DNA from 3 places in the Micromonospora sonneratiae genome. Region 1 is predicted to be linked to each of the others. Evidence: predicted binding sites of a transcription regulator. Region 1 holds the regulator's gene; each other region holds the start of a gene.
What was found. Region 1 encodes HrcA, which represses chaperone genes, less so after heat shock. Its sites were predicted from a motif close to GGTTNGCACNCTCNNNNNGAGNGTGCNAACC; they were not measured.
Positions count from the first base shown of each region.

Region 2: groES (co-chaperone GroES) is a predicted target of HrcA. The motif match lies at 2,267-2,297, and genes of this name have one in related genera.
Region 3: groL (chaperonin GroEL) is a predicted target of HrcA. The motif match lies at 2,886-2,916, and genes of this name have one in related genera.

Region 1 is NZ_JBHTMP010000025.1:33,172-37,725, forward strand. It holds gene hemW (radical SAM family heme chaperone HemW) at 1-530, shown strand, start outside; gene ACFQ4H_RS17450 (DUF4870 domain-containing protein) at 603-1,172, opposite strand; gene hrcA (heat-inducible transcriptional repressor HrcA) at 1,458-2,483, shown strand; gene dnaJ (molecular chaperone DnaJ) at 2,562-3,695, shown strand; gene ACFQ4H_RS17465 (16S rRNA (uracil(1498)-N(3))-methyltransferase) at 3,894-4,554, shown strand, end outside.
Region 2 is NZ_JBHTMP010000049.1:1,385-5,938, forward strand. It holds gene groL (chaperonin GroEL) at 25-1,677, opposite strand; gene groES (co-chaperone GroES) at 1,822-2,136, opposite strand; gene ACFQ4H_RS25605 (THUMP-like domain-containing protein) at 2,481-3,713, shown strand; gene ybaK (Cys-tRNA(Pro) deacylase) at 3,723-4,202, shown strand; gene ACFQ4H_RS25615 (asparaginase) at 4,311-4,554, opposite strand, start outside.
Region 3 is NZ_JBHTMP010000036.1:31,147-35,700, reverse strand. It holds gene ACFQ4H_RS21845 (choice-of-anchor D domain-containing protein) at 1-771, shown strand, start outside; gene ACFQ4H_RS21840 (GNAT family N-acetyltransferase) at 999-1,577, opposite strand; gene ACFQ4H_RS21835 (cold-shock protein) at 1,934-2,137, shown strand; gene ACFQ4H_RS21830 (hypothetical protein) at 2,401-2,793, shown strand; gene groL (chaperonin GroEL) at 3,113-4,554, shown strand, end outside.

The sequences.
Region 1 (4,554 bases):
GGTTGGCCGCGCGGATGCGTCGGGGTGAGCTGCCGTACCCGAGCGACGACGTCGCGGCCGACCGCTACCTGGCCGCGGAGGCCGCTCTGTCCGCCGCCGGGTTCTCCTGGTACGAGGTGTCCAACTGGGCCCGTACACCGGCCGCCCGGTGCCGGCACAACCTGCTCTACTGGACGGGCGGGGACTGGTGGGGCCTCGGCCCGGGGGCACACAGCCACGTCGGCGGGGTGCGCTGGTGGAACGTGAAGCATCCGACGACGTACGCCGCCCGACTGGCGGCTGGAACGTCCCCGGGGCACGGTCGTGAGCTGCTCTCGGCCGAGGACCAGCGGGTGGAGGACGTGATGCTGCGGCTACGCCTGGCCGGTGGGCTGCCGCTGGACACGCTGGACGGGGCCGGGCGGGTCGGAGCCGACCGGGCACTGGAGTACGGGTTGCTGGCGGAGCCGGACTTCCGAGCCGGTCGGGCCGTGCTCACCCTGCGTGGACGGCTCCTGGCCGACGCGGTGGTCCGGGATCTGTTGCCCTGACGATCGCCCGGGCGGGCGGACCGGTGTACCGCCGCGCCCGGGATCCGTCAGCGGAACTGATCGACCGGAACGTCACTTAACGAAGTTGTAGGTCATCGGGTAGCGGTAGAGCAGCCCTTCGTTGGCCTTGACGCCACCGATGATCCCGAAGATCACCGGCACCAGGAAGACCAGCATCGGTACGAAGAACAGGATGCCGCAGGTGACCGTGGCCAGCACATAGCCCAGCGCGGTGGCGATGGCCCAGGTGATCTGGAAGTTCAGCGCCGCCACCGAGTGCGCCCGGACGGTCGGCGACTGCGGTCCCTTGGCCATCATCGCGATCAGTGGACCGACCCAGCCCAGCAGGCCACCGCCGACGAAGACGCCGACCGGACCGAGGAAGTGGGCCAGCAGGGACCAGGTCTTGTCGTCACTGCTGGGGTAGCCGGCCGGGGTCGGGCCACCGCCGTAGTAGCCGCCGCCGGGTGGGTACCCGCCCGGTGGCGGATAGTCGCCGGGCGGGGGATAACCACCGGGGGGCGGATAGTTCCCGCCGGGTGGCGGTGCCTCGTACTGGGGCGCCTGGTACTGGGGCGCCTCGTACTGCGTCGGCTCGGCCGGCGGCGGGGCGTGTCCGGGTGAGGGTGCCTCGCCCGGCATCGAGTAGGACGCTGGGGATACGGGAGGTGAGGTCGGGTCCGGTGGCGTGGCCTCGTAGCCGCCTTCACCAGGAGGGCGAGGTGGTTCTGTCATAAACGTCACGCTAAGGGTAGGACACAAGTGATGCCAGACCGGTTGTCGACAGTTTCGCTGGACAACCGGGTGCTGGAGGGTAAGTGATCATCGCGTTGGGTGCCACTTGGACGTAGACTGGCACTCGCTACAGTCGAGTGCCAGTCCCCCGCGTTGTGGCGTCACCGGGCTAGAGTCGGCAGGGAGGTGAAGATGGGGCTCGATGATCGCAAGCTCGACGTGCTCCGCGCGATCGTCGAGGACTACGTCGCCACCCAGGAGCCGGTCGGCAGCAAGGCGCTCGTCGAACGGCACCAGCTCGGCGTGTCGCCGGCCACCGTGCGTAACGACATGGCGGTGCTGGAGGACGAGGGCTACATCCGGCAGCCGCACACCAGCGCCGGTCGGGTACCCACCGACCGGGGCTACCGACTCTTCGTCGACCGGCTCTCCCGGGTCAAACCGCTCACCCCGGCCGAGCGTCGGGCGATCGAACGGTTCCTGGTGGGCGCGGTCGACCTGGACGACGTGGTGCACCGTACGGTCCGACTGCTGGCCCAGTTGACCCGGCAGGTCGCCGTCGTGCAGTACCCGAGTCTGGCCCGCTCGTCGGTCCGGCACCTGGAACTGGTGCCGATCTCCACGACCAGGCTGATGGTCGTCATGATCGCTGACACCGGCCGGGTCGAGCAGCGGCTGGTCGAGTTGCCCGCTCCGCTGCCGGTCGACGACGTCACCGACCTGCGTCGGGTGGTCAACGAGAAACTGGTCGGCAACCGGTTGACCGACACCCCGCCGTTGGTCCAGGCGCTGGTCGAGGAGGTGGCGCCGCACCTGCGCGGTGCCATGACCACCCTGTCCACGGTGTTGTTGGAGACCCTCGTCGAGCGGCACGAGGAACGGATCGCACTGGCGGGTACGGCCAACCTCACCCGGGGCGGCGTCCTCGACTTCCAGGGGTCCCTGCGACCGATCCTCGAGGCCCTTGAGGAAGAGGTCGTGCTGCTCAAACTGATCGGCGAGGCTGAACCCAGCAGCACGCTGCGGGTCCGCATCGGCGACGAGAACGAGATCGACAACCTGCGGTCGACCTCGGTGGTCAGCACCGGGTACGGCCCGGGTGCCACCATCGTGGGCGGTTTGGGAGTACTTGGCCCAACCCGGATGGACTACCCCGGCACCATCGCCACCGTTCGTGCCGTGGCACGCTACGTAGGCGACCTGTTAGCGCAGAATTGACCACATCCGTACTGGCCGAATCCGACCTGAGACGGCCGGCGGACGGCACGCGAGACAGACATGAGGACACGGAACGCAGTGGCCAAGGACTACTACGGGATTCTCGGCGTCAAGCGGGACGCCTCCGACGATGAGATCAAGCGCGCCTACCGCAAGCTGGCGCGGCAGTACCACCCGGACGTCAATCCGGACCCGGAGGCGCACGAGAAGTTCAAGGACATCAACGCCGCCTACGAGGTTCTCTCCGACGACCAGAAACGGCAGATAGTCGATCTCGGTGGTGACCCGCTGGCACCCGGTGGTGGCGCGGGCGCAGGCCCCGGCGGTGCCGGTCCGTTCGTCGGGTTCCAGGACATCATGGACGCGTTCTTCGGTGCCGCCGGTGGCGGCAGCCGTGGACCCCGGCCGCGTACCCGGCCCGGCTCCGACGCGATCCTGCGCCTCGAACTCGACCTGAACGAGACGGCCTTCGGCGTGGAAGCCCCGATCACCGTCGACACCGCGGTGCTCTGCACCACCTGTTCCGGCGCCGGTACGGCAGCCGGCACCCACCTGGCCACCTGCGAGGCCTGCGGTGGACGCGGCGAGGTGCAGTCGGTGCAACGTACCTTCCTCGGCCAGGTCGTATCGGCCCGCCCGTGCACGGTGTGCCAGGGCTACGGCACGACCATCCCGCACCCCTGCGCCACCTGCGCCGGGGACGGCCGGGTCCGTACCCGCCGGTCGTTGACCGTCAAGATCCCGGCCGGGGTCGAGGACGGCATGCGGATCCGGCTGGCCCAGCAGGGCGAGGTCGGCCCCGGTGGCGGCACCGCTGGTGATCTCTACGTCGAGATCCACGAGCGCACCCACGACGTCTACTCCCGCAAGGGCGACGACCTGCACTGCCGGGTCACGGTGCCGATGACGGCAGCGGCGCTCGGCACCCGGCTCACCATCAAGACGCTGGACAGCGAGGAACCGGTCGACGTCAAGCCGGGCACCCAGCCCGGCAGCACACTGCGGCTGCGGGCCCGAGGCGTACCGCACCTACGGGGCACCGGTCGAGGCGACCTCTATGTGCACCTGGACGTGCGTACCCCCACCAAACTCGATGCCGACCAGGAACGGATGCTGCGCGAATTCGCCAAGACCCGTGGCGAAGAGGTCGCCGAACTGAGCAAGCAGGGCGGCTTCTTCTCCCGGATGCGCGACGCGTTCAACGGGCACTGAATTATCTGCCGCGCCGGAGGCGCGGCGGCTCGCTCCACGTCGCGCCGCCCAATGCGCCGTCTTCGGTCTGCGCGCACGACGGCTACGCCGCGTGTGCTCGACCTCCAGACGGCGCGGCGGCGCTCGGTCGACTCGCGGGGTGGGTCGTGGGCGGGGTGGGTTGGTCGGCGGGAGCGGGGCGGCGGCTAGCCTTTTTGGGTGAGTGAGCCGCTGTTCCTGGTTGAAGCGTTGCCGTCCGGCGAGGTCATGACCCTGGCCGGGCCCGAAGGGCATCATGCCGCCACGGTGCAGCGGCTGCGGGTCGGCGAGCGGTTGCTGCTGGCCGATGGGCGGGGTGGCACGGCCGCCGCCGTGGTCGCCGCCGTCGGTCGCGGCACCCTCGATCTGACCGTGACTTCCCGGGCGTACGTCGCACCGTCCGACCCTCGGCTCGTCGTCGTACAGGGCATCGCCAAGGGGGATCGGGGTGAGCTGGCCGTACAGGCGATGACCGAGGTGGGCGTCGACGAGATCGTGCCCTGGGCGGCGGCCCGATCGGTGACGCAGTGGCGGGGTGAGCGGGGTGTACGGGCCCGGGAGAAGTGGGTGGCGACCGCCCGGGAGGCGGCTAAGCAGTCCCGCCGGGCGTGGCTTCCGGCGGTGGCCGGCACACCGGACGAGTCGACCACGGCAGTGGTACGACGGGTCGGTTCGGCGGCGGTCGGGCTCGTGCTGCACGAGGAGGCCACGCTGAGGCTATCCACTGTGGAACTGCCGACGGCTGGCGAGATCGTGCTCGTCGTCGGTCCCGAGGGTGGGATCGCGCCGAACGAGTTGGCCGGGTTCGAGGCGGCTGGTGCGGTGCCGGTGCGACTCGGTA
Region 2 (4,554 bases), on a different contig from region 1:
ACGCGGATCATGGGGTGCTGCGGGTCAGAAACCCGGGCCGTGCTGGTGGCTGTGGCCATGGCCGTGCGAGTGGCCGTGTCCACCCGCCGCCGCAGCGACCGGCTTCTCCGGCTTCTCCACGACCAGGGACTCCGTGGTGAGCAGCAGGCCGGCGATGGAGGCGGCGTTGGTGACCGCGTTACGGGTCACCTTGACCGGGTCGACGATGCCGGCCTTGGCCAGGTCGACGTACTGACCGGCGGCGGCGTCGAGGCCCTTGCCCCAGTCGCTGTCGGCGACCTTCTGCACGACGACGTAACCGTCGTGTCCGGCGTTCTGGGCGATCCAGCGCAGCGGCTCGACCAGCGCCTTACGGACGATCGACACACCGACCTTCTCGTCGCCGGTGAACCCGAGGTCACCGTCGAGGGCCGAGGCGATCTGCGTGAGCGCGGCACCGCCACCGGGCACCGTACCCTCCTCGACCGCGGCCTTGGTAGCGGCGATGGCGTCCTCGATGCGGTGCTTGCGCTCCTTCATCTCGACCTCGGTCGCCCCGCCGGCCTTGATGACCGCGATGCCGCCGGAGAGCTTCGCCAGCCGCTCGGCCAGCTTCTCCCGGTCCCAGTCGGAGTCCGAGGCCTCGATCTCCTTGCGGATCTGCGCGACCCGGTCGGTCACCTCGGTCTCCTGGCCACGACCGTCGACCACCGTGGTGGTGTCCTTGTCCACCACGACCCGACGGGCGCTGCCGAGCATCTCCAGGCTCACCGCGTCGAGCTTGTAGCCGAGCTCGGGCGCGATCAGCTCACCACCGGTGAGCACCGCCATGTCCTGGAGCATCGCCTTACGGCGGTCACCGAAGCCGGGAGCCTTCACCGCGCAGACCTTGATGGTCTTGCGGATCGAGTTCACCGTGAGGGTCGACAGCGCCTGGCCCTCAACGTCCTCGGCCACGATCAGCAGCGGCTTGCTGGTCTTCAGCACCTTCTCCAGCAGCGGCAGCAGCTCTTCGATCGAGGAGATCTTCTGCGTGGTGATCAGGATGTACGGCTCGTCGAGCACCGCCTCCTGCGCCTCGCTGTCGGTGACGAAGTGCGGGGAGATGAAGCCCTTGTCGAACTGCAGGCCCTCGGTGACCTCCAGCTCGGTGGCCAGGGTGGAGCCGTCCTCGACGGTGATGACCCCGTCGCGGCCGACCCGCTCCATCGCCTCGGCGATCAGGTCACCGATGGTGGCGTCCTGCGCGGAGATCGTCGCGACGTGCGCGACGGACTCCTTGCTGTCCACCTCGACGGCCCTGTCCAGCAGCGCCGCCGACACCTTCTCGGCAGCCGCGTCGATACCCCGCTTGAGGCCAGCGGGGTTGGCACCCGCCGCCACGTTGCGCAGGCCCTCCCGGACCATCGCCTGGGCCAGCACGGTCGCGGTGGTGGTCCCGTCACCGGCGACGTCGTTGGTCTTCGTCGCCACCTCCTTGACCAGCTGCGCGCCAAGGTTCTCGTACGGGTTGGTGAGCTCGATCTCCTTGGCGATGGTCACGCCATCGTTGGTGATCGTCGGCGCACCGAACTTCTTGTCCAGTACGACGTTGCGCCCGCGCGGACCGAGGGTGACCTTGACCGTGTCAGCGAGAGCATTGACACCGTGCTCGAGCAGGTGCCGGGCGTCATCCGAGAAGCTCAGGATCTTCGCCATGAATGTCCCTTCAAACTAGCGACCATTCGACTGTCTCGACGCCTCAGCCGCGGTGGCGGCAGCCGGCGGTGGACCAATGGCCGACAAAACAGTCGATGCCCCGGCCCGGCGAGCCGGTCCGGGGCATCGTCACTGATCAGTTGGTTACTTCTCGATGACCGCGAGGACGTCGCGGGCGGAGAGCACCAGGTACTCCTCGCCGGCGTACTTGACCTCGGTGCCGCCGTACTTCGAGTAGATGACCGTGTCGCCGACCTTCACGTCAACCGGGATACGGTTGCCGTTGTCGTCGATACGGCCCGGGCCGACAGCGAGGACGGTGCCCTCCTGCGGCTTCTCCTTAGCGGTGTCGGGGATCACGATGCCCGACGCCGTGGTCGTCTCAGCCTCGTTCGCCTGGACCAGGATCCGGTCCTCGAGCGGCTTGATCGCAACCTTGGTCGCGGTAGTCACGGGCATACCCTCCTGGGGTACTTGGTTTCTGTGCTGGACGGCGTGCCGACCAGCGTCATCTGCCTCATGCCACCGGGCGGGTCCGTCGTCGCGGGTGCCGGTCCGCCTGGCGTTCAGCCCCGGAACAGAGCCCGGAAGCTGGCACCCTCGGTTCGAGAGTGCTAACGGCAGGTTAGGCCTGCGGCTAGCACTCCGTCAAGGAGAGTGCCAACACGGCGGGTCGCGGAGAGTCATGGCCCGCCCGGGTCACGCCACCCGCCAGCCGGCCCAGCAGCCGTACCCGGGGTGCGTGTCGGCCGTGGTCGGAGTGCGCCGTGGGCCTCGGTCGGCCGGGCCGCCACAATCGCACGGTGGACATCGACCTGCTAGCCGCACTGCGTACCCCTGAGGGCGAGCGTGCCCTGGCCACGGCGGCCGTACTCGCCGGCGGCGACCCGCTGGTCGCCGCCGCCACGCTCCGCTCGACCGGCGTGCCTGCGGACCTGGCGGCCGGAGCGCTCACCCAGGCCGAACTGCGTCGCCGGGCGGCGGCCAAGTTCGGGCCGACGGCCGCCGCAATGTTCTTCACCCGGGCCGGGCTGGAGCAGGCCACCCGCGCCGTGGTCGCCGACCGTCGGGCGGCCCGGCTGCGGGCTGCCGGGGTGCACACCCTGGCCGATCTCGGTTGCGGCCTAGGTGCGGACGCACTCGCCGCCGCCCGCGCCGGCATCCGGGTGTACGGCGTCGAGGCCGACCCGCTCACCGCGGCGATGGCCGCCGCGAACGCCGAGGCGGCCGGCGTGGCCGACCGGTTCACCGTGGAGTGTGGCGACGCCACGGCGTTCGACGTGACACAGGTCGATGCGGTGTTCTGCGATCCGGCCCGCCGACGGGCCGGCACCGGCCGACGGATCTTCGACCCGGCGGCGTACTCGCCATCCTGGGACTTCATCACCGCACTGGTCGACCGGGTTCCCCGGACCGCGCTGAAGGTGGCGCCCGGCATCGAGCACGGCCTGATCCCGCCCGGCGCGGAGGCCGAATGGGTCAGCGTCGACGGTGACCTGGTGGAGGCGACGCTCTGGTGCGGCCCGCTGGCCGAGACGCCCCGCCGGGCCACCCTGCTGAGCGGGAAGGAAGGGCCACTCCTCATCGCTTCCGCTGGCGGAAGGGGCCCGTTCCATCAGCTCACCGGCACCGGCACCGTCGACGCACCGGTCGGTTCGGTCGGCCGCTACCTGTACGACCCGGACGCCGCGATCGTCCGGGCGCACCTGGTGGCCGAGTTCGCCGACACCGTGCACGGCGAACTCGCCGACCCGAAGATCGCCTACGTCTTCGCCGACCGGGCGGAGCCGACCCCGTACGCCCGGTGTCTGGAGATCACCGACGTGCTGCCGTTCAGCCTCAAACGGCTACGGGCGTTACTGCGCGAGCGGGCCATCGGTCGGGTGGAAATCCTGAAGCGAGGCTCGGCACTCGACCCTGAGCAGCTACGTCGCGACCTCCGGCTCTCCGGGACCGGCTCGGCCACCATCGTGCTGACCCGGCTGGCCGATGCCCCCACCGTGCTGTTGTGTCAGCCGGTACCGGAGAGCCGGTAGGGTTTGCTCGTGGCGGGTCAGGGGACGCCGGCGACGGCGCTGTTGGTGAAGCAGAAGATTGCGCACAGCACCCATCCGTACAACGTGTCTCCCGACACCCCGAACTACGGCGCCGAGGTGGCGGCGGCCCTGGGGGTGCCGCCCGGACAGGTCTTCAAGTCACTGGTGACCGAGGTGGACGGGACGCTGACCGTGGCCGTCGTACCGGTGACCGGCGAACTGGATCTCAAGGCGCTGGCCACGGCGGCGGGCGGCAAGCGGGCGACGATGGCCGATCGTACGGTCGCCGAGCGGGCCACCGGCTATGTCCGGGGCGGGATCAGTCCGCTGGGCCAGCGCAAACGGCTACCCACCGTGGTCGACTCGTCCGCCGAGAAGTTCCCGACGATCTACGTGTCCGCTGGGCGACGGGGCCTGCAACTCCAACTGGCCCCCACAGACCTGGTACGGCTGACCGGGGCGACCACGGCACCCATCGCCACCCGCTGACCGCCACACCGCCGCACCGCCGCCGGAAGGCCGGGGCGGCCCCGGGCTGTTTCCGGCGGGCGGCCGGCGGGTGCTACGTCAACGGCCTACCCGGCGAGGCGGGCGGGATCAGAGCCTGCTGAACCAGTCGCGTACGACGGTCACCCCACCGCCGCCGAGGGCGACCATCAACGCGACCCGGGCCTTGACCGGGGCGAGGCCCCGGGCCCCGATTGCCCCCATCTTGGCGGCCAGTCCCTGCCCCAACGGCAGTTCGTCCAGTGCGATCGTCCGGGTACGGGACCGGGACGCGACGACCACCGGGATGTCCCACTGGATCAGGTCCTGGATCGTCCCGAACAGCTCGACCGGC
Region 3 (4,554 bases), on a different contig from region 1:
TACGGCGCCGAAGCCAACCGGCGGATGCGGGCCGTCGTCCTCAACATCACCGCTGTGTCACCGTCGGCCAACGGGTTCCTGACGGCCTGGAACGGGGAATGGCCGGCGCCGGACACCTCGACGGTCAACTACAGCGCCGGATCGATTACCTCGAACCTGGCGATCGTGCCGGTTCGGAAATGCTACGACTGCGAGTGGGGATCGGAGTATCCGACCTTCGGCGTCTACTCGCTCAAGGAGACCCACGTAATCGTGGACATCGTCGGCTTCATCGACGACGGCACCCTGCCCGACGGTCTGCGCTTCAACCCGAAGGCGCCGACCCGGATCGTGGACAGCCGAATCGGTCAGGGCCTGCCGGCCAACCTCGGCCATTCCGCAACCGGCACGGTCACCGCACCTGGCCCGGTGCTGACCGAGGGCACCCAGGCGCTGGCGCTCAACGTCACGGCGGTCACGCCCACGGCCAATACCTTCCTGAAGCTCTGGCCGAACGGCATTGGTGGCATCGATCAACCGGACGTCAGCAATCTGAACCTCAACGCCGGAGAGATCGTGGCCAACGCCGCCGTTACCCAGATCGGCCCGACCAACCAGTTCAACGTCTACAACCGTCTGGGTACCACCGGCGTCGTCATAGACGTCGTCGGCACCTTCTGGCTCTACCCGGGCACAGCCAGCGGACCCGCCGCACGAAGCAACGCCGGCAGCACCTCGCGGTCGCCCTACACAGCCCGGGACATGCCGACGCCCGACGTCGTCAGGAAATGACCCGCTGAACCAACAGCACCGGGAAGCGGTGGCCGTCGAGCATCGACGGTCACCGCTTCTGTCCCGGGTCAGCTCGACCTGGAGGAACGCTGCGGGGGCTTCCCGGTCCGCGTCGCCCAGCGTTCTGGCCATGGCCACCGCGCTCTGGCCCCAACCGCATGATTGGGCGCAGCCGTCACCCGGCCAGGGACCACCTACGACCAGGGGCGGGGTTCGGAACCACCCGGTCAGGCGGTACGGCGCATCTGTAGCTCGGTGAGCGTCGGCAGCCTCGGGTGCGGTACGCGTACACCGGTGTCGACGAAACCGAGCCGCTCGTACGCCCGGATGGCCCGGTCGTTGCCCACCACGACCTCCAGCATGAGCTCGGGCCGCCCCACTGACCGGGACCAGGCCGCCACGTCCTCGATCAACTGAGCGAGAAGTCCCCGACCCCGCCACGCCGGGGTCAGGTAGACACTGAAGATCACGGTCAGTCCGGGGTCCTCCGAGGACGGGAAGCCTCCCACATGGCCGACGAGACGGTCGCCGTACTCCGCCACGGACCTGGTGGAGTGCTGGCCGACCGCGTCGCTGGCGATCCGTGCCTCGAACTCGGCGTGTGGGCGGGCCGCCGCCTCGGCCACCGTCTCCATGAAGGCCAGCGGGGAATCGGCCAGCATCTCCAGCCGGAGTGCCCGCATCCGGCTGGCGTCCGCCGGGCGGATCCGGCGGACGGTGGGACCGTCGGCCACGCGGATCCGGCGGGCTGCCGGACCGGTGGGCGCGAGGGCCTGGCTCGGGGCCGAGGCCCACATGCTTGTCATGACGCATGACTACCCGGATGCCGGCTGGTCGGCAACCTGATTGCGGTAATGCCTTCCGGGTTGTTGCCTGCTTACAGAGACAAGCGACAATAGCTGAAGCGTTTTCTCAGGTGGACTGGGGTGCGACCAGTGACGGGGCCACCGCGTTCGTAGAGGTGGGAACCGGCAGCTTTATCGGGTGGGACGTGATGTCCGATTTGGGGGAGTGCGTAGCTGGAAGGGCTCGTGTACCGTGCGATTTCGGCCGCTGGATTCGATAGGTCCGATGGGAGCGACGGGCCAGCGGTCCCGACCGGCGTACGCCGTTGTCGGGGGTTGTCGTTGACCCAGCACCAATCGAAGTGAGGAAGTGCACCGTGGCGCAAGGCACCGTCAAGTGGTTCAACAGCGAAAAGGGCTACGGCTTCATCGCAGTCGACGGAGGACAGGACGTCTTCGTCCACTTCTCCGCGATCGAGATGGATGGCTACAAGGCATTGGACGACGGGCAACGGGTGGAGTTCGAGATCGCCCAGGGGCAGAAGGGTCCCCAGGCCGAGAAGGTACGCGTCATCGCCTGACCGGTTCCCGGTCGTCGTACGACGTACCCACACACCGGCGGTGGACCGAATGATCGGTCGACCACCGGTTCTCATGTTTGATCCGGCAGGACCGTGGCCTGTTCAGGTCACGGTCACTGAGGAGTGGCTGAGTTGGATCCGGAATGGGTGGCCACGCCGAACCCGATGATCCTTTGGTTGCACCATCCGGAGCCGGACTCAATAGTTGGTTCAGCCGGGTAGCGGAATCGGCCAGGCGAAGCTGGTCGTTCCTTTTGTCGATCATGCTCGTTACTCAGGTCGGACCGGCGTTGGCGATCGAGCTTCTGACGCTCAGCGACGCCAGCCCGTTCGGTGCGCCGGGTGTGGCCCAGGCCGATGTCGGGACCCTTGTGCCACTGGGCTACCTCGCGGCAGGGTTCGTCGCGACGGCTCTGTGGTCGTTGGGCTGGGCCTCCGGTGTCTGGGTGGTCACCCGCCGGGCGGCCGGTGAACCGGTCAGCCTGCTGTTCTCTTCGAGCGAACCAATCCGCTCGGCCGCTCGGCCCGCATGTTCCAGGCCCGCTCTGCTGGTCACCCACGCCGAACAACGCGGCCACGAGTCGCCGGTGACCGCTGCCCGGCTGGTTCGGGAACTCCACCGTCGGTCCTCCGCCGGCCCGCCGAGCTTTCGTTGATCTTCGGCTGATCCGACGCCCCGGGCCGAGCGCGAACCATGGGCGGGACGCCCCGACGCGCTTGCACTCGACAGGGGAGAGTGCTAAACAGGTGTTGGCACTCGCACCCCGTGAGTGCCAAGGTCGGGGCGGTAGGGTCACGGTCGCGGGTCCGCAAGGAGACGGACTCGCGTCACATGGCCGGTCGTCGCGGGCTGTCCGGCCCGGCCGGCGGACGTCACTGTCGCCAGGTAGTGACGTCCGAAGGTGCGTAATCAGGCGGCTCATCCGGGAGCCAACAGGCCCGGGTGGCCGCGAGTGTCCAGGAGGACAACGCCGTATGGCCAAGATGATCGCGTTCGACGAAGAGGCGCGTCGCGGCCTCGAGCGGGGCATGAACACCCTCGCCGACGCCGTGAAGGTAACCCTCGGCCCCAAGGGCCGCAACGTGGTGCTCGAGAAGAAGTGGGGCGCCCCCACCATCACCAACGATGGTGTGAGCATCGCCAAGGAGATCGAGCTCGAGGACCCGTACGAGAAGATCGGCGCTGAGCTGGTCAAGGAGGTCGCCAAGAAGACCGACGACGTGGCCGGTGACGGCACGACGACGGCGACCGTCCTGGCCCAGGCGCTGGTCCGCGAGGGCCTGCGTAACGTCGCGGCCGGCGCGAACCCGATGGCCCTGAAGCGGGGCATCGAGGCCGCCGTCGGTGCCGTGGCGGAGGAGCTGGCCAAGCTCGCCAAGGACATCGAGACCAAGGAGCAGATCGCCTCCACCGCGTCGATCTCCGCCGGTGACACCACCGTCGGCGAGATCATCGCCGAGGCGATGGACAAGGTCGGCAAGGAAGGCGTCATCACCGTCGAGGAGAGCAACACCTTCGGGCTGGAGCTTGAGCTCACCGAGGGTATGCGCTTCGACAAGGGCTACGTGTCGGCGTACTTCATGACCGACCCGGAGCGGATGGAAGCGGTCTTCGACGACCCGTACATCCTGATCGCCAACAGCAAGATTTCCGCGGTCAAGGACCTGCTGCCGATCCTCGAGAAGGTCATGCAGTCGGGCAAGCCGCTGGTGATCATCGCTGAGGACGTCGAGGGCGAGGCCCTGGCCACCCTCATCGTCAACAAGGTGCGGGGCACCTTCAAGTCCGTCGCCGTCAAGGCCCCGGGCTTCGGCGACCGCCGCAAGGCCATGCTGGTCGACATTGCCACCCTCACCGGTGGCCAGGTCATCAGCGAGGAGCTCGGTCTGAAGATCGACGCCGCCAACCTGGACCTGCTGGGCCAGGCGCGCAAGGTCGTCATCACCAAGGACGAGACCACCATCGTCGACGGTGCCGGTGACGCCGAGCAGATCCAGGGTCGGGTCAACCAGATCCGGGCCGAGATCGAGAAGAGCGACTCCGACTACGACCGCGAGAAGCTGCAGGAGCGGCTGGCCAAGCTGGCCGGCGGCGTTGCGGTCATCAAGGTCGGCGCGGCCACCGAGGTCGAGCTGAAGGAGCGCAAGCACCGCATCGAGGACGCCGTCCGTAACGCCAAGGCAGCCGTCGAGGAGGGCATCGTCCCCGGTGGTGGCGTCGCGCTGGTGCAGGCCGGCAAGACCGCCTTCGACAAGCTGGACCTCACCGGTGACGAGGCGACCGGTGCGCAGATCGTCAAGATCGCGCTGGACGCCCCGCTGCGGCAGATCGCCGTCAACGCCGGCCTCGAGGGTGGCGTCGTCGTGGAGCGGGTCCGCAACCTGGACGCCGGCCACGGCCTCAACGCCGCCAACGG